Regions from separate parts of the Pseudomonas sp. HY7a-MNA-CIBAN-0227 genome, predicted to be linked through region 2. Evidence: riboswitches for the same ligand, from Rfam matches in the RefSeq annotation. Region 2 holds a riboswitch; the other holds the start of a gene.
The links. A riboswitch is a leader RNA that binds a small molecule or an ion and turns the genes downstream of it on or off. The one in region 2 is predicted to bind cobalamin.
Positions count from the first base shown of each region.

Region 1: linked by a shared signal. The riboswitch ahead of cobW (cobalamin biosynthesis protein CobW) and the one ahead of cobO (cob(I)yrinic acid a,c-diamide adenosyltransferase) in region 2 are both predicted to bind cobalamin.

Region 1 covers NZ_JBEOPT010000011.1:54,780-63,890, forward strand. Annotated here, with positions in the region: gene cobM (precorrin-4 C(11)-methyltransferase) at 196-942, opposite strand; gene AAEZ06_RS18630 (cobalamin biosynthesis protein) at 1,025-1,438, opposite strand; gene AAEZ06_RS18635 (CbtA family protein) at 1,435-2,139, opposite strand; gene AAEZ06_RS18640 (CbtB domain-containing protein) at 2,151-2,339, opposite strand; cobalamin riboswitch at 2,436-2,660, opposite strand; cobalamin riboswitch at 2,703-2,904, shown strand; gene cobW (cobalamin biosynthesis protein CobW) at 3,004-4,065, shown strand; gene cobN (cobaltochelatase subunit CobN) at 4,069-7,842, shown strand; gene AAEZ06_RS18655 (magnesium chelatase ATPase subunit I) at 7,869-8,873, shown strand; gene AAEZ06_RS18660 (vWA domain-containing protein) at 8,927-9,111, shown strand, end outside.
Region 2 covers NZ_JBEOPT010000006.1:11,641-20,751, reverse strand. Annotated here, with positions in the region: gene AAEZ06_RS11980 (cobyrinic acid a,c-diamide synthase CobB) at 1-701, opposite strand, end outside; gene cobO (cob(I)yrinic acid a,c-diamide adenosyltransferase) at 698-1,309, opposite strand; cobalamin riboswitch at 1,388-1,624, opposite strand; gene AAEZ06_RS11970 (PQQ-dependent sugar dehydrogenase) at 1,724-3,037, shown strand; gene AAEZ06_RS11965 (C40 family peptidase) at 3,103-3,636, opposite strand; gene AAEZ06_RS11960 (C40 family peptidase) at 3,781-4,425, opposite strand; gene hda (DnaA regulatory inactivator Hda) at 4,640-5,344, opposite strand; gene AAEZ06_RS11950 (AI-2E family transporter) at 5,575-6,648, opposite strand; gene AAEZ06_RS11945 (DUF2066 domain-containing protein) at 6,692-7,768, opposite strand; gene purM (phosphoribosylformylglycinamidine cyclo-ligase) at 8,125-9,111, shown strand, end outside.

The DNA.
Region 1 (9,111 bases), on a different contig from region 2:
GCAATGCCGGAGTGAAGGCATGCCGAGCCTAGGCGAGGCACCAAGTGGTGGGGCAAGAGCCTTTTGGTTACTTTTGGGCTCTTTTCAAAAGTGACACGCCGTAAGGGCGTAACCCTAAGCCGCCCTGACTAAAATAACGGATATGTACCCAACCCAACCCAACCCACAGGGTTTTGCATTAGCATCCGGGAATACTCAAGGCCGATATAAGTGCGCATGACCTGCACGATACAACGATGACTCGCTGAAACCGTCACTGGCCAACACCCGGCCCACCACAATCAACGCCGTCCGCCTGAATCCCTTGGCCGCTACCTTTTCGGCAATATCCGCCAACGTACCGATAACCCAATCCTGATCTGGCCAGGTTGCGCGATGCACCACGGCAATCGGGCAGTCGGCGCCGTAGTGAGGCAGCAGTTCAGCGACGATCTTCTCCAGATGATTGACCCCCAGATGAATCGCCATAGTCGTACCGTGGCTGGCCAGACTATTAAATGACTCTCCCGCTGGCATCGCAGTTTTATCGGCATAGCGGGTCAGGATCACACTCTGGGCGATATCCGGCAGGGTCAGTTCAGCCTCCAGCAGCGCCGCACAGGCGGCCACGGCTGTCACGCCCGGAATGATCTGGAAGGGAATGCCCAGCTCCCGCAGGCAGCGAATCTGCTCGCCAATCGCACCATACAAGCTCGGGTCGCCGGAATGCACCCGTGCCACGTCCTGGCCTTTTTCGTGGGAGGCCTTGATCAAACCGATGATCTGCTCAAGGTGTAATTCGGCGCTGTTGATCACCTGTTCGGCCTGATGGCCTTCCAGCACGGCGGCCGGTACCAGTGAGCCTGCATAAATGATCACCGGGCAGTTGCGAATCAGCCGCTGGCCCTTGACGGTAATCAGTTCGGGATCGCCGGGGCCTGCGCCGATGAAAAAGACGGTCATGACGGTTTCCTATGCAAAAAAACAAGCGTGCAAGGCTTCAGATGAAGATTGCTCATGATCAAGGCTGGCGATTATCGAGATTTTAGCCGCAACTAGCTAACGCAAAGGTGGCCTGGGCGTTTTTCTGACGGGTGATCAGCAGTCTCGCCGACCCCTGGGCCAAGTGTTCAGCCAAGGCCAGGGCGGCACTTTCGGCAACGCCATGGCAGCCGGTATGGGTGAAGGCGATAGCCGACTTGTGGCTCAACCGGGGTTCATAAAGTGCCAATTGCCCGGCACTGAAAAACTGCAGCGGCAGGTTCAAGGCCTTGGCCAATGCCAACAGCCCCGGTTCATCCTGTTTGAGATCAATACTGGCCAGCGCAGTGATGTGTTGGCGATCGATGCCGCCCTCGTTGAGGGCCTTGTTGAACAGGGCAAGCAGGGTGTCAGTGTCGCAGCCACGCTGGCAACCCAGGCCGACCACCAGGGTCGGGGCTGTGTTGTCAGTGGTCATGCCGAGTATTGATCGTCACGGTTACGGCGAAACAGCCAGGCGCTGATCAGGCCCAGGGCCAGCCAGAAGGCAACGTTGGTCAATTGCGAGGCAATCTTGAACTGCGTTTCCAGCGCTTCAGGAGCCAGCATTGAATGGGCTTCCGGTTGCGGTGCGCCAATCACATGGGGCACCGCCAGGATTGCTACGCCCAACACTTTCAGCAGCCAGTTGCGACCGAACACGATCAACGCAATACCGGCGGCAGTGGAACCGGCCGTGCCGATCCACCAGATTTGCCGTTGCGCCAGGTCAGCCGCAGCGGTGCCCGGCAGTTCCGGTGGCAAGCCAAGGGTTGGCGCCAGGACGAAGGTTGCGTAACCGGCCAGGCCCCACAGCAGGCCCTGAGCGGTGCGGGTTGGCGCACACAAGGTGTAGAGGCCGGCCAGCATCAGCGCGAAGCCTACCGCGACCACCAGGTTGCCGCCCGTGGTGGACAGCACGCGCTGCCAGCCGTTTTCCGGCTCCCAGGCTTCGGCGTCGTGGCTGTGAGTGGCAGCGGTGCCGTTGGCATGTTCATGTACTTCGACAGCGGCCGTGACGTTTTCGAAGGTTTCCGCCTGGAGAATCAGCGGCGCGACCCAGAAGCTTTGCAGCAGGGTCAGCAACAGGGCAGCCAGCAGGCCAGTGAACCCTGCGGTTTGGGCAATTCGCTTGATCATGTCGGCAGGTCTCAATGGCACGGGAACGCGGCGCTGTGGCGGGTATCGTGGGCGGCGTTGTGCACGGCCTCGATATGGGAGAAGCCGGCGAAATACACCAGGCACGCGCCCAGAATCGACGCACCGATGGCGGCGGTCAGGCGTTGGCTCAAGGTGGCGGTGTTGCTTGCGGTATGCGAGGTGCTGCTGATGATCGACATGGCACGTCCCTTTCGAGTGTCAGGGTGAAACGAGCGCATGAAAACCCTGCGAGCCAGGCACGCAGGGTTCTGAACAGCGCCCGCCCACCGCGGGTTTGTTATTTGATTGATCGGGCCGGTCTCCGGGCTTGCGAGGGGGCTCTTGAAAAGAGTCGACCTAAAAGCATCGCCTTCCCATGCCATCTCGGCACAGTGGATCTGATGCTTCGCTCGCTTACCGTTGCGGGGGCAGCACCGGACTGGTCATGGCTTGAGTCAAGCACATGATTTACCGGTTTCCCGTTTCACCCTGTGAAGGGCACCCGAAACAAGATGTGTAGGAGAGCATGGGCGAGGGATGGTAGTCAAATTGGCCGAGCCCCTGTAGCCTTGCGCTTTCGAGGTTCTTCGGCCCAGGTCGAAGCTAAGAAGGGAACGCGGTTGATGCCGCGGCTGCCCCCGCAACTGTAAAGGGTTGATCTGACTGCCACGCCACTGCCTGAACAAGGCGGGAAGGCGCAGCCAGCGCCAGTCGCAAGACCGGCAAGCCCCAAGCCAGGAGACCTGCCTCGCTACGATTCTTAACTTTCAACCGGGCGGGGTGATCCGGTGGCGAAATGGGCTTCTGCGCGCCGCCGCAGGGCCAATCGTCCCGTATGCCCGCCACCTTGCCAAAGGGCATCCGATGAAAACACTGGCCAAACTCCCCGTCACCATCGTTACCGGCTTTCTCGGTTCGGGTAAAACCACCTTGTTGCGCCATATGCTCGACAACGCTCAGGGCCGCCGCATCGCCGTGATCGTCAACGAGTTCGGCGAGCTGGGCATCGACGGTGAAATCCTCAAGCAGTGCTCCATCGGTTGCACCGAAGAAGAAGCCAACGGCCGCGTTTATGAACTGGCCAACGGTTGCCTGTGCTGCACCGTTCAGGAAGAGTTCTTCCCGGTAATGCGCGAGCTGGTAGCCCGACGCGGCGACCTCGACCACATTCTCATCGAAACCTCGGGCCTGGCCCTGCCAAAACCGTTGGTCCAGGCTTTTCAATGGCCGGAAATTCGCAGCGCCTGCACCGTGGATGCGGTGATCACCGTGGTCGACAGCCCGGCCGTGGCTGCTGGCACCTTCGCTGCGTTCCCGGATCAGGTGGATGCCCAGCGCAAACTTGACCCGAACCTGGACCACGAATCACCACTGCACGAGCTGTTCGCCGACCAACTGGCCAGCGCCGACCTGGTGATCCTCAACAAATCCGACCTCATCAGCGCCGAAGACTTGGCCCGCGTGCGCCTGGAAGTGGCTGAAGAGTTGCCGCCAGCGGTGAAGATCATCGAAGCCAGCAGCGGTCGCGTGCCATTGGACGTGTTGATTGGCCTGGGCGCCGGTTCCGAAGAACACATCGACGGCCGCCACAGCCATCACGATCATCATCACGAAGGTGAGCATGGCCACGACCATGACGCCTTCGACTCGATTTCCATCGAGCTGCCACAAGCCGACGAAAGTCTGCTGCTCGATGCCTTGACCCAACTGGTGGTCCAACACGGCATCCTGCGGGTCAAGGGCTTCGCCGCAATCCCCAACAAGCCAATGCGCCTGCTGATCCAGGGTGTGGGCACCCGTTTCGACAAGCACTTCGACCGTGCCTGGCGCGCCGATGAGCCGCGCGCCACACATCTGGTGCTGATCGGCCAGGAGCTGGACGCCACCTTGCTCGAAGCGCAATTACGCGCCGCCCTCAGCGTTTAAGCCATGCACCTGCTCAGGACCCAGCCCGGCGGTTTCGTCTCGGATGACAACATTGCCGACCTTGGACAAACCCCCGCCGACTTGGTGATCCTGTGCAGCGGCGACTCCAGCCTGGCGCTGCTGGCCGAAGCTGCCCAGCAGTTGCCCGAGGATTACCCGAGCCTGCGCCTGGCCAACCCGATGCAGGTGCAGAACCACGGCTCGGTCGACCTGTATGTCGATGAGGTGCTGCGCCACGCCAAGGTCATCCTGATTTCGCTGCATGGTGGGATCGGTTATTGGCGTTACGGTATCGAGCGTTTGGTGCAGTTGGCCGAGCGCGGCGTGCAACTGATTTTGGTGCCAGGTGACGACCGTCCAGACCCGGAACTCAGCGGCCTGAGTACCGTCAGCGCGCAAGAGCGCGATCGGCTCTGGCACTTCCTGCGCCAGGGCGGCCTGGGCAATGCGCTGGATTTCTATCGCTGCCTGGCCAACGGGTATCTGGGGCGCGACTATGGCTGGTCCGAGCCGCAAATCCTGCCGCGTACGGCGATTTATCATCCCCATAAAGCCAACGCGTGCCTGAGTGATTGGCAGGCCGACTGGCAGCCCGATCTTCCCGTGGCAGCAGTGCTGTTCTACCGCTCCCATTTGCAGGCGGCCAATACCGGCTTTATCGATGTGTTCTGCCAGCGCCTGCAGGCAGCGGGGTTGAACCCATTGCCCATGGCTGTGGCCAGTTTGAAAGAGCCCGGCTGCCTGACAGTGGTCGAGGACTTGCTGGATGAGGTCCAGGCCGCGGTGATTCTCAACACCACCGGTTTCGCCCAATCCAGCCCCGAAGCGCCGCACTTGCGACCGTTTCGCCGCAATATTTCGGTGATCCAGGCCATTTGTGCCCAGGACAACGAACCCGCCTGGCAGGCCAGCGAGCAAGGCCTTGGCCCCCGTGACCTGGCCATGCACATTGCCTTGCCGGAGCTGGACGGGCGGATCATCAGCCGCCCCATCAGCTTCAAGGACCTGGCTTGGCGCAGCGAGCGCAGCCAGTCCGATGTGGTGTGCTACCGGGCGCAACCTGAGCGCATGGACTTCGTCGCCGACCTGGCGCGGCGCTGGGTCGACCTGGCGCGGGTGCCTAATGCTGAAAAACGCATCGCCCTGATTCTCGCCAATTATCCAACCCGTGATGGCCGCATCGGTAATGGCGTAGGCCTCGATACCCCGGCCGCCGCGCTGAATATTCTGCGGGCGTTGCAGATTGAAGGTTATCCGCTGCCGGACGTGTTAGCGCAAAGTGGTACGCAACTGATCCAGGACTTGCTGGGCGGTGTCACCAACGACCTCGACAGCCTCGACCTGCGTCCCTGCCATCAAAGCCTGGGTTTGGACGACTACGAGGCAATGTTCAACCGCCTGCCTGAAAGCAATCGGCAGGCGCTGCTCGCACGCTGGGGTTCGCCGCACACCGACCCGATGTTCCGCGACGGGCGCATGATGATCGCTGGCCTGCGTTTGGGCCTGACGTTTATCGGTATCCAGCCGGCCCGGGGTTATCAGGTCGACGCCAGCGCGGTGTATCACGACCCGGACCTGGTGCCGCCCCACGGTTACCTGGCGTTCTACTTCTGGTTGCGCCAGACCTACGGCGCCCACGCAGTGATTCACGTTGGCAAGCACGGCAATCTGGAGTGGTTGCCCGGTAAAGGCGTCGGGCTTTCGGAAAATTGCTGGCCGGATGCATTACTTGGCCCGCTGCCGAATATCTATCCGTTTATCGTCAATGATCCGGGCGAGGGCGCCCAGGCCAAGCGTCGCACCCAGGCGGTGATCATCGACCACCTGATGCCGCCGCTGACCCGCGCCGAAACATACGGCCCATTGCGTAACCTGGAACTGTTGGCCGACGAGTATTACGAAGCGCAACTGCTCGACCCGCGTCGAGCCAGGGAGCTGCAAAAGGACATTCTCAAGCTGGTGCGGGAAACTCGCATCGACCAAGAGTTGGCGCTGGACGAAAACCTCGACAGCGACGCCGATGCGGCGATCTGGCTGCCGCGCCTGGATACTTACCTGTGTGATCTGAAGGAGTCGCAGATTCGCGACGGCTTGCATATCTTCGGTGAATCACCCGTTGGCCGCTTGCGCATCGACACGTTGCTGGCTTTGCTACGCATTCCCCGTGGCGATGGCCGTGGTCCGCAATCGAGTTTGCTGCGGGTGTTGGCCAAGGCTTTCGAGCTGGGCTTCGATCCGCTGGATTGCGCCCTGGCCGAACCCTGGGCCGGGCCTCGCCCCGAGGTATTACACACGATCGATCCACAATTGTGGCGCACCGCTGGCGACACCCGTGAGCGCCTGGAACTGTATGCCGCGCGCTTGATTGAGCAGGCGCTTGAAGGGCCGGTCGAGCAACTTGAAGAACCCGGCTGGCACGACGTCAAGGCGGTGATCGAAAGCCTGCGCATCGTCGTCGCTCCGCGCCTGGATGCCTGCGGCCCGGCGGAGATGCGCGGCTTGCTGGATGCCCTGAGCGGACGCTTCGTCCCCGCCGGTCCCAGCGGAGCGCCCAGCCGTGGTCGGTTGGACGTGCTGCCCACTGGGCGTAATTTTTTCTCGGTGGACGTGCGCAACCTGCCGACCACCACCGCCTGGCGCATTGGCTTCCAGTCAGCCAGCCTGATTCTTGAGCGACACCTGCAAGACCATGGAGACCATCTGCGTCAGCTCGGCCTGTCGGTGTGGGGCACTGCTACCATGCGTACCGGCGGCGATGACATCGCCCAGGCCATGGCGCTGATGGGCGTGCGCCCTGTGTGGGCCACCGGCAGTCAGCGGGTGGATGACTTTGAAATCTTGCCGTTGAGCCTGCTGGACCGTCCGCGTGTTGATGTCACGTTACGGGTCTCGGGGTTTTTTCGCGATGCCTTCGCCAACCTGATCCGGTTGTTTGATGCTGCGGTGCAAGCGGTCGCCGCGTTGGATGAGCCTGATGATATGAACCCGCTGGCTGCCAAGGTGCGCAGCGAGCGAGAGGCCTTGCGCTTGTCCGGTCTGGATGAAGAAGCCGCTGCCAAGCAGGCCGGCTGGCGAATCTTCGGGGCGAAACCGGGTGCTTACGGCGCTGGCGTGCAGGGCGCAATCGACGGTCGTCTGTGGCAGAGCCGCGAAGACCTGGCCGAGGTGTACCTCAATTGGGGTGGTTACGCTTATGGCGGCTCCGATGAAGGTACCGCCGCCCGCGAACAGTTCGCCCAGCGTCTGAGCCAGGTCCAGGCGGTGTTGCAGAACCAGGACAATCGCGAGCACGACCTGCTTGATTCCAACGATTACTACCAGTTTCAGGGTGGCATGCTCGCCGCCGTGGAAACCCTGAGTGGCGACAAGGCCGCCAGTTATCATGGCGACCACAGCCAGCCGGACCTGCCGAAAATCCGCACCTTGAAGGAAGAGCTGAACCGGGTGATCCGCGCCCGTGCAGCGAATCCCAAGTGGATCGAAGGGGTCAAGCGCCATGGCTATAAAGGCGCGTTCGAGATGGCGGCAACGGTCGATAACCTGTTTGCCTTTGACGCCACCACCGCGCTGATCGACGATCACCAGTACGCGCTGTTGGCCGACGCCTATTTGCTCGACCCTGACACCCGTGCTTTCGTGCAGCAACATAATCCCGACGCCTTGCGCGATATGACCGAACGCATGCTGGAAGCCCAGCAGCGGGGTATGTGGCAGGAGCCTGGAGCGTACCGCGAGGCGTTGGAAAATTTGTTGTTGGATATAGAAGAAGACAACTGAGTCACAGCACTCACCGAGAACTCGCGATGACTGATACCCCTCATTTCCCGCTGTCCGCCGTTGTCGGCGCCGATGACCTCAAGCTGGCCCTGTGCCTGACCGCCATCGACCCGAAAATCGGCGGGGTACTGATCGAAGGCCCGCGCGGCATGGCCAAGTCCACCTTGGCCCGTGGCCTGGCGGACCTGTTGGCCAGCGGTCAGTTCGTCACGCTGCCCTTGGGCGCCACCGAAGAACGGCTGATAGGCACCCTCGACCTCGACGCGGCGCTGGGCGAAGGCCGGGCACAGTTTTCCCCTGGCGTGCTGGCCAAGGCCGACGGCGGCGTGCTTTATGTCGATGAGGTCAACCTGTTGCCCGATCATCTGGTGGACCTGCTGTTGGACGTGGCCGCCAGCGGCACCAACCTGATCGAACGTGACGGCATTTCCCATCGGCATTCAGCGCGCTTCGTACTGATCGGCACCATGAACCCGGAAGAAGGCGAGTTGCGCCCGCAGTTGCTCGACCGCTTTGGGCTCAACGTGGCTCTGAGTGGGCAAACCCTGCCTGCCGAACGTGGGCAGATCATCCGCCGCCGCCTGGATTTCGACAGCGATCCCCAAGGGTTCTGCGCGCAGTGGGCTGATCAACAGGCGGCGCTGCGTGAGCGTTGCACCCAGGCGCGGGCAGTGCTGGAAAGTATTCCCCTGGATGACCAGGCGTTGGCCGAGATCACTGAGCGTTGCTTTGTCGCTGGGGTCGATGGTTTGCGTGCCGACCTGGTCTGGCTGCGTGGCGCTCGAGCCCATGCCGCGTGGCGTGGGGCTGGCACCATCAGCGTGGAAGATATCGAGGCCGTGGCTGAGTTCGCCCTGCGTCACCGCCGTCAGGAACACTCCCCGCCGGCGAGCCCGCCCACTACAGGTCAATCATCGAAATCAGCCGACTCATCGCCTGCCCAGGGCCAAGGGCTGTGGGGCGATATGCCTGCGCCCGCATTGTCGGTCGGTGCTCGGCGGGATGTTCCAACCTGGCCAAAAAAGCCCTAGGCATTCGCCCTCGACCTGACGCGGGGGCGGATGCCCGACCCAAGGCGGGTCGATTGGACAAGGGCAGGCAAGGGCAGGCGCGAACCGCAAGCCAAGGTTCGATCAACTGGCCGGGTACCTTGCTCGGCGGGCGCCCGCAACGCCGTGAAGATTTGTTGTACCGCCTGCGCAACCGCTCTCCCCATGAGTTATGGCTGGTGATTGTCGATGCGTCGGCGTCTACTCGGCGGCATCAAGC
Region 2 (9,111 bases):
GGTTCGGCCTCTATCGGCTCAGGCGCAGCGAACTCTACCGGCGGCGGCAGCGCTACCTCGCAACTGCTACCCAACGCTTGCGCGGCAGCATCCAGGCGCAGATCCAGGTCATTCAATTCGCTGGCTTGCACCAGCCCAAGATGACGACTCGGCAGCTCGATACCGGTCTCCCGCGACAATGCGCCGTACCAGCGCAGGCCTTCGGTAAGGCTACCTTCCAGCAACTGCGCATGACGCAAGGTGCCGACGCGATTGGCCAGCACCCCGGCGAACGGCAGATCAGGCTGGTAACGGGCTAGCCCCAAGGCCAAAGCGCCAAAGGTCTGGGCCATGGCCGTGCCGTCGATTACCGCCAGCACCGGCACGCCAAAATGCCGCGCCAGGTCAGCGCTGGACGGCGTGCCGTCGAACAGGCCCATGACGCCTTCGATCAAAATCAGGTCGGCCTCCCCCGCCGCTTCCCACAACAGCCGCCGACTTTCCTGCTCGCCGACCATCCACATGTCCAATTGATAGACCGGCGCACCGCTGGCGCGCTCGTGGATCATCGGGTCGAGAAAGTCCGGGCCGCACTTGAACACGCGGACCTTGCGCCCAAGATTGCGGTGCAAGCGGGCCAGTGCGGCGGTGACGGTGGTTTTGCCCTGGCCTGACGCGGGTGCGGCGATCAGAACTGCGGGGCAGTGACGGGACTGCTTCAAAGTTCGATGCCCTTCTGTGCCTTGATACCGGCCTGGAACGCGTGTTTGAGCACGCCCATTTCAGTGACGGTGTCGGCCATTTCAATCAGTTCCGGCTTGGCACCGCGACCGGTGACCAGTACGTGCTGCATCGGCGGGCGGGCTTGCATGTCGCTGAGGACCTGGTCCAGGTCGAGGTAGCCGTGCTTGAGGGCGATGTTCAACTCATCCAGCACCACCAGGCCGATGGACGGGTCGCGCAGCATTTCCTGGGACACCACCCAGGCGGCTTCGGCGGCTGCAATATCACGCTGGCGGTCCTGGGTTTCCCAGGTAAAGCCTTCGCCCATCACATGGAAACGCACTTGCTCGGGGAAGCGGCGGAAGAACAGCTCTTCACCGGTGCTATTGCGGCCCTTGATGAACTGCACCACACCGCACTGCAGGTCGTGGCCCATGGCCCGGGCCAGCATGCCAAAGGCTGAACTGCTCTTGCCTTTGCCGTTGCCGGTGAGCACCAGCAGCAATCCGCATTCGTTCGGTGAATTGGCAATGCGCTCGTCGATCACCGCTTTTTTGCGCAGCATGCGCGCCAGGTGGCGTTCGTCACGATCGGGGGATTCAGTCATGGCAGCTCTCCGTTGGGGCTGGACAAAAACGGCGGGCAGGAAAAGAGAAAACAAACAGCCAAGCATCGCCCACCGTGATGCTGTTGGATGAATCAGGCCGGTCTCCGGGCTCATGAGTGGCGTTGCGCGCCGAGGGTGCGCCTTCCCATATCGCGGGGCGATACAGTGGCGAAAGCACCGTCTTGACTCATTTACCGTTGCGGGGGCAGCGCCGGGATCGTGGCTTCACTGTGTACAAGTGCGCTCACTCACCGGCTTCCCTGTTTCACTCTGTTGACGCACACGCCACAGAGCACCTGAAACAAGCGGCGAAGGTTAGTGGGTTGGGGGTGGAGCGTCAATTAAAGCTGGCGGCGCACTTGAACCATCGCAGCGCGTCGTGCCTCTATGACTACAGGTATTGAGGAGAAAAACATGCATAAGACCCGACTCGCCTTACTCATCATGGTCGCTGGCACCCTGGCCGCTTGCGGTGATAGTTCCACCTTGCAAGTGTCCGACGGCACCGGGCCCTCACCCAAGCTTCCGGAACCGAACAAAACCCTGATCCCCACCGTGAATATCGCCCCGGCGATCGGTTGGCCGGACGGCGTCAAGCCCACTGCGGCGGCCGGCACCCAGGTGGCAGCGTTCGCCGAAGGCCTGGATCACCCGCGCTGGCTGTACGTACTGCCCAATGGTGATGTGCTTGTGGCGCAAACCAACGCACCGCCCAAGCCGGACGACTCCAAGGGCATTCGCGGCTGGGTGATGGGCAAGGTCATGGGCCGAGCCGGCGCTGGCGTGCCGAGCCCGAACCGCATCACCCTGCTGCGGGACGCCGACCACGATGGCGTCGCTGAAACCCGCACGGTGTTCCTGGAAAACCTCAACTCGCCGTTCGGCATGACCCTGGTGGGCAACGACCTGTACGTCGCTGACTCGGACAAGCTGTTGCGCTTCCCTTATCAGCCAGGCGAAACCTCCATCAAGGAGGCTGGCACCAAGGTCGTCGACCTGCCGGGCGGCCCTCTGAACCATCACTGGACCAAAAACGTGGTGGCCAGCAAGGATGGTAACAAGCTGTACGTCAGCGTCGGCTCCAACAGCAACGTCGCGGAAAACGGCCTGGAAGCGGAGCAAGGTCGGGCGGCGATTTGGGAAGTAGACCGCGCCACCGGCCAGCACCGCATCTTCGCCTCTGGCCTGCGCAACCCCAACGGCATGGCTTGGGAACCGCAAAGCGGAAAACTGTGGACGGCGGTCAACGAACGGGATGAAATCGGTAGCGACCTGGTGCCGGACTACATCACCTCGGTCAAGGATGGCGGCTTCTATGGCTGGCCGTTCAGCTACTACGGCCAGCACGTCGATGTGCGCGTGACCCCACAAGACCCGGACCTGGTGGCCAAGGCCATTGCACCAGACTATGCGGTCGGCCCGCACACTGCATCACTGGGCCTGACCTTCGCCGAGGGCAGCAAGTTGCCAGCACCGTTCAGTAACGGCGCGTTTATCGGCCAGCATGGCTCGTGGAATCGCAAGCCTCACAGTGGTTACAAAGTGATCTTTGTGCCGTTTGAAGCGGGCAAGCCAAAAGGGCAACCGGTGGATGTACTGACCGGGTTCCTCAACAGCGATGAGAAAGCCATGGGCCGGCCAGTGGGCGTGGTGATCGATCAGCAGGGGGATTTGCTGGTGGCCGATGATGTGGGGAATAAAGTGTGGCGGGTGTCGGCGGCTAAATAACCGGGTAGCAAGCCTCAAGCTGCAAGTGGCCGTTGCGCGCCTTCTTGCAGCTTAATAGCTGCTTCTTAGGGATTACGCGCCAGATGTTCCGGCGGCAATACCCGCTTGGCGCTCAGGTACGCACTCTGCCAATACGCCTTGGATAGCGTGTCCAGCTTCACCGTACCGCCCGTTTGCGGGGCATGCACAAAGCGCCCTTCGCCCACATAGATTCCCGCGTGGCTGACCTGCGAGCCGCCATTGGTGGCAAAAAAGAGTAGGTCGCCGGTTTGCAGGGCGTCTTCACTCACATCCTGAGCACGCATCACGATCAGTTCGCGGGTGGTGCGCGGCAAGGAGATACCGGCAGCGTCACGGTAGACAAAACCAATCAGGCCGCTGCAATCAAACCCCGAGTCCGGCGTATTGCCGCCCCAGCGATAAGGCGTGCCGACCAGGCCCAACGCACGAAAAAGCACGTCTTCGGCAGCCGGAGAAAAGGCTTGGGTGGAATAGTTGAACACCGGCTTGGGCTTGACGGCCACGGGAGGTGGACGACTTGCGCAGGCGCTGAGCAGCGCGGCGCAAATGAGAAGAATTAGGCGGGCCGAGGTCGACATGGGCAGAGCGATCCTGATCTGGATGCGGCTTTCGTTGCCGAAGGCTGAAAACCAGACCGCGCAAGCAAAGCTCGCGCGATCAGTTCACAACAATATCCAAGGATTCTAGCGCTTACACATCAAACTTCAAGTATCACTTTAACTTTACTTGCGGGAGGTAACGGTAGTCGGGGCCATGGCCAGGGCGCGCTTGGCTTCGATAAAGGTCTTGCTCCAGTAACTGTCGCCCAACTTATCGACCCGAACGCCACCGCTACGACGGCTGCTGGAGTGGATAAATTGATCATCGCCCAGGTAAATACCGGCGTGACTGACGCGACCACGACCATTGGTACTAAAGAAAAGCAGATCACCAGGCTTGAGGTTGTTGCGCGCGACCAACGGTGCATCAACGTTGATCATTTCACGAGTGGAACGCGGCAGGTTCATGCCGGCCTCTTCGCGAAACAGGTAACCGATGAAACCGCTGCAATCGAAACCGGCTTCAGAAGTACCGCCAAAACGGTAACGGGTACCGACCAGAGACAGGCCGCGTTCGAGGATGCTGTCGGCCAGAACTGGAAGCTGATAAGGCTTGCTGTCGGAAAATTCAGCCAGTTCTTTTTCTGTCGCTACTTCTTCTGAATAGACAGCTTCCTGGTAAGCAGTGGAAGACTGCGCAGCGACAAATTTTTGTTGATTGTGTTGTTGAGGCTTTTGCTGCTCAGCCACCTGTTGAGGGTGGGTGGCGCAACCAAACAACAGGGTAACGAGTGCGAGAGGCACGAGGGGTGCGAAGCGATTTAGCATGGGCACGACCGTGGCTGGATGTGTAAAGAAGCCGAGACTATGCCTTCTATCATATCGATTTGCAAATTCAATCGTGATCCATGTGACTTCTTGTTTGGGCTATGACATCTAAGCCCTTAAACCCCTACAAGACCCTTTTGCGTGGCCAAACAGGCTAAAACGCAAGATTTCTGGCGCCTGCAAAATGCCAAGAGCCCCTATTTTAAAGGGCTGGCTACCAGCCGAGGGTTTCTTTCAAGAAAGGAATAGTCAGCTTGCGCTGGGCCTGCAAAGAGGCTTGGTCGAGGCGTTCGAGCAATTCGAACAGCGCACTCATGCTGCGGGTGCCACGGGTGAGGATAAAGTGCCCGACTTCATCGGTAAGGTGCAGGCCGCGACGGGATGCACGCAATTGCAGGGCGCGCAGCTTGTCTTCATCAGACAGTGGGCGCATCTGAAAAATCAGCGCCAGGGTCAGGCGAGACTTGAGATCTGCCAGCTTCACCGGCAACTCCCGAGGCGAGGTAGACGCAGCAATCAGCAAGCGCCGCCCGCTGTCACGCAAGCGATTGAACAGATGAAACAGCGCTTCTTCCCAATCCGCCCGACCCGCAACTGCTTGCAGGTCATCCAGGCAAACCAGCTCGTATTGTTCAAGGTTGTCGAGGATTTCGATGCCACGATCCAGCAACTCGGCCAAAGGCAGGTACACCGCCGGTTCGCCCATCTGCTCAAAGCGCAGGCAAGCGGCCTGCAATAAGTGGGTACGCCCCACGCCGTCCTTGCCCCAGAGGTAAATCAGGCTTTCGGTCCACCCGGCGTCGGCTTCGCAAAGCCGCTCGACATAGCCGAGTGCAGCGGCATTGGCGCCTGGGTAGTAATTGATAAAGGTAGCGTCGTCACGCAGACGCACACCTAGGGGCAGCTGAATCGGTTTCATGCTGACTGAGCGGTTCCAATCGGACCGTTAGTGGCCTCTGTGAAAAGTGTGCAAAGTTTATACCCGTGACGCCGGGTGCACAATGCAGCAGACCACAAGCAAAATCAAAGGTTTGCGTTAACGTGTTGGATTTTGTAGAGATTATTTGACGCCACGGCCACTGGCCTGGGGAGCAACTACGACAAACCCGGCACTGAGCCGGGTTTGTGAGGGAGCGCTGAACCTCGACCTTATAGATTGGGCTCGTCGACACCGGTGTAGACATCTGAATCCTTGTACAGGTCGTGCACATGGCGCACCAGCACCATGATCACTGCTGCCACCGGCAATGCCAGCAGGATGCCGGTAAAGCCAAACAGTTCACCGCCCGCCAGGATCGCAAAGATCACCGCCACCGGGTGTAGACCGATCCGATCCCCCACCAGCAATGGCGTCAGCACCATGCCTTCCAGCGCCTGGCCCACCATGAAGACCGCGACAATCCCCAGCATCGGGTAGAAGTCACCGCCAAACTGGAACAGCCCGGCCACCAGCGCCGCACCAATGCCAATGACAAACCCCATGTACGGCACAATCGCCGCGAGGCCAGCAATCAGGCCGATCAACAGGCCCAGCTCCAGACCGATTGCCATCAGCCCCGCCGCATAAATAATCCCCAGGGCCAACATCACCAGCAATTGACCACGAACGAACGCGCCGAGCACTTCATGGCACTCTCCTGCCAGAGAGACGATGCGTTCCTCACGGCTACGCGGCAACAGGCTGCGGATCTTCGCCATCATCAGGTCCCAGTCCCGCAGCAGGTAGAACGCCACCACAGGGATCAACACCAGATTGGTCAACCAGCCAATCAGCGCCAGGCTGGAAGCCGTCGCCTGACTGAGGACAATCCCGACAATATCGGTAGTCTGCCCCATGTGCTCGCTGATGGCGGCCTTGACCTTGTCGAATTTCCAGAAGCCATCGGCCAGGCCAAGCTTGGTCTGAGCCCAAGGCATGGCAGTGTGTTGCAGCCAATCGAGCATTTGCGGCGCCAGTTCATAGAGGCGAAACAATTGCTTGGCCAGCATCGGTACCAGCACCAGCAGCAGCGCCATGACAATCAGGGTGAACAGCGCAAACACTGCCACCACACCCCAGGTGCGCGACAACCCAACCTTTTCCAGGCGATCCACTAAGGGATCGAACAGATAGGCCAGCAGCAGCGCAACCAGGAACGGCGTCAATATCGAATGCAGCAAGAATACAAAAACGCACAGCACGACGATCCCGCCAAGCCACACCCAACGACGCGAATCCGCCATAAACCACTCCATCTGTTAGTTGCTTCTATATAAGGAAGAACAGTTACCAACGAAAACGCAGTTGCGGCGTCGGCTCGACCTGCGGCGCAAGCGCCGGTTGCGCACCTTCGGCCGTCGGCTGCTGGACGGGCGCAGGTGCAGGCACCTCACCGGCCGGCACCTCCTGCAACTTCGCCAGGCTCAACTGGGTGCGCAACTGGTCGGCGCTGCCATTGACCCGATAGACGATACGACTGCCATCGACCCGTTGCAGTTGCGCGCCAAACGGCTCCAGCAAGTGCCCCAAGGCAGCGTAGCGCTCCAGGGTCATGCCCTGCACTTCCAGCAGTTGCTCGCTGGTTGCCCCCGCCTTGACTGCAAAGCGCGGCGCCAGGCGCTCACTCACGGCCAACAGCACGGCGTCGGCCAGGGCCGCGCTATCTGCGCCTTGTACGGTGCCCTGCTCGGCTTTATCGCCCAGCCACAAACGCCATTTGGCTTGCCATTGCCCGCCCTCTTCACGGGCATGCACCGCCAACATGGCATCGGCACCATAACGCTCCGACGCCGAGCGCAGTGGAGCTGGGTCAGCGCTTTCAAGATTAGGTGCGGTGGCGACGATCTGCTCATCGAGATCGCCCAACGGCAGGCGCAACGGCAAACCGCGATGCTGGGCCGCGCGGCGCAATGGCTGCGCAGCGGCCTGGCCGTCACCAACCAGGCTGCTGCCTTCGGTGGAATCACTCAGCCACCAACCAAGGATCGACGGTCGATTGCTGCCCCACAGCGCCAGGCCTGCTTCGCGCAAGGCGCGATCGGTGCTGACCGGGTCGAAATCTACCTGCAGGCTTTCAGGCGGGCCGGCGTCGTAGCCGTACTGGCTGATGATTTGTTGCGGGTCCTTGCGGATTGCCGCCAGGCCGGGGCCTTTGGCTGCCTTGGCATCGCCGGTCAAGCGAATCACCAGGGTTTCCAAGGCGCGCTGGGTCGCCTGGGCGCGCTGGGTCGCCTGGGCGCGCTCATCCGGCGTCTGGCTGCTGACAGGTTCGAGCACTTGATAGAGGCCATTGAGGGTTTCGGCATGACTCGCCAGGCTGACCAATGACAAACAGCCTACAAAAAAGAATTTACACAAACGCATGGAAGATTCCCGAACGACAAAAAAGCGGCTGGAACAGACCGCGTGAGCACTGTTAAGCAAGGCTGTGACCACAGCGACCAGCAAAACATTCACAAGGTCCTGGTAAGTTTTTGTACTGTCATAACGATAGTCGGTTAAAGGCTATACCTTATATACGGTCAGAAGCCGCGTCGATTAGCGTTTTTTTAACCCCATATGCCCCTGCCCGTCGGCCCGAGGATGGCCGCTGCCCCTCAAGCCTGATAAAATCGCGCGCCTTCGCAGACCGTCCATGGCAAGGCATTCTGAAACCATCCGTTTCAGCATTCCCGCCGCATTCGGTCGTTACCCCTGAATCCCCCCTAAAGGCCTGGATCATGAGCAAGCAACCCTCCCTGAGCTACAAGGACGCCGGTGTAGACATCGACGCCGGTGAAGCATTGGTCGAACGCATCAAGAGCGTCGCCAAGCGCACTGCGCGCCCTGAAGTCATGGGTGGCCTGGGCGGTTTTGGCGCCCTCTGCGAAATCCCGGCCGGTTACAAGCAGCCTGTTCTGGTCTCCGGCACCGATGGCGTCGGCACCAAGCTGCGCCTGGCGCTGAACCTGAACAAGCACGACACCATCGGCATCGACCTGGTGGCCATGTGCGTCAACGACCTGATCGTCTGCGGTGCCGAACCGTTGTTCTTCCTCGACTACTACGCCACCGGCAAGCTCAATGTCGAGACCGCGACCCAGGTCGTGACCGGCATCGGCGCGGGCTGTGAACTGTCCGGTTGCTCCCTGGTAGGCGGTGAAACCGCTGAAATGCCGGGCATGTACGAAGGCGAAGACTATGACCTGGCTGGCTTCTGCGTCGGCGTCGTGGAAAAAGCCGAGATCATCGACGGCTCCAAGGTTGCCGCCGGTGACGCCCTGCTGGCCCTGCCATCGTCCGGCCCGCACTCCAACGGTTACTCGCTGATCCGCAAGATCATCGAAGTGTCCGGTGCCGACATCGAAAACATCCAGCTCGACGGCAAACCATTGACCGACCTGCTGATGGCCCCGACCCGCATCTACGTCAAGCCGTTGCTCAAGCTGATCAAGGATACTGGCGCCGTCAAGGCCATGGCCCACATCACCGGTGGCGGCCTGCTGGACAACATCCCGCGCGTACTGCCTAAAGGCACCCAGGCCATTGTCGACGTGGCCAGCTGGCAGCGTCCGGCAGTATTCGACTGGCTGCAAGAGAAAGGCAACGTCAACGAAACCGAAATGCACCGCGTGCTGAACTGCGGCGTCGGCATGGTCATCTGCGTAGCTCAAGAGCACGTTGAAACCGCGCTGAATGTCCTGCGCGAAGCCGGCGAGCAGCCATGG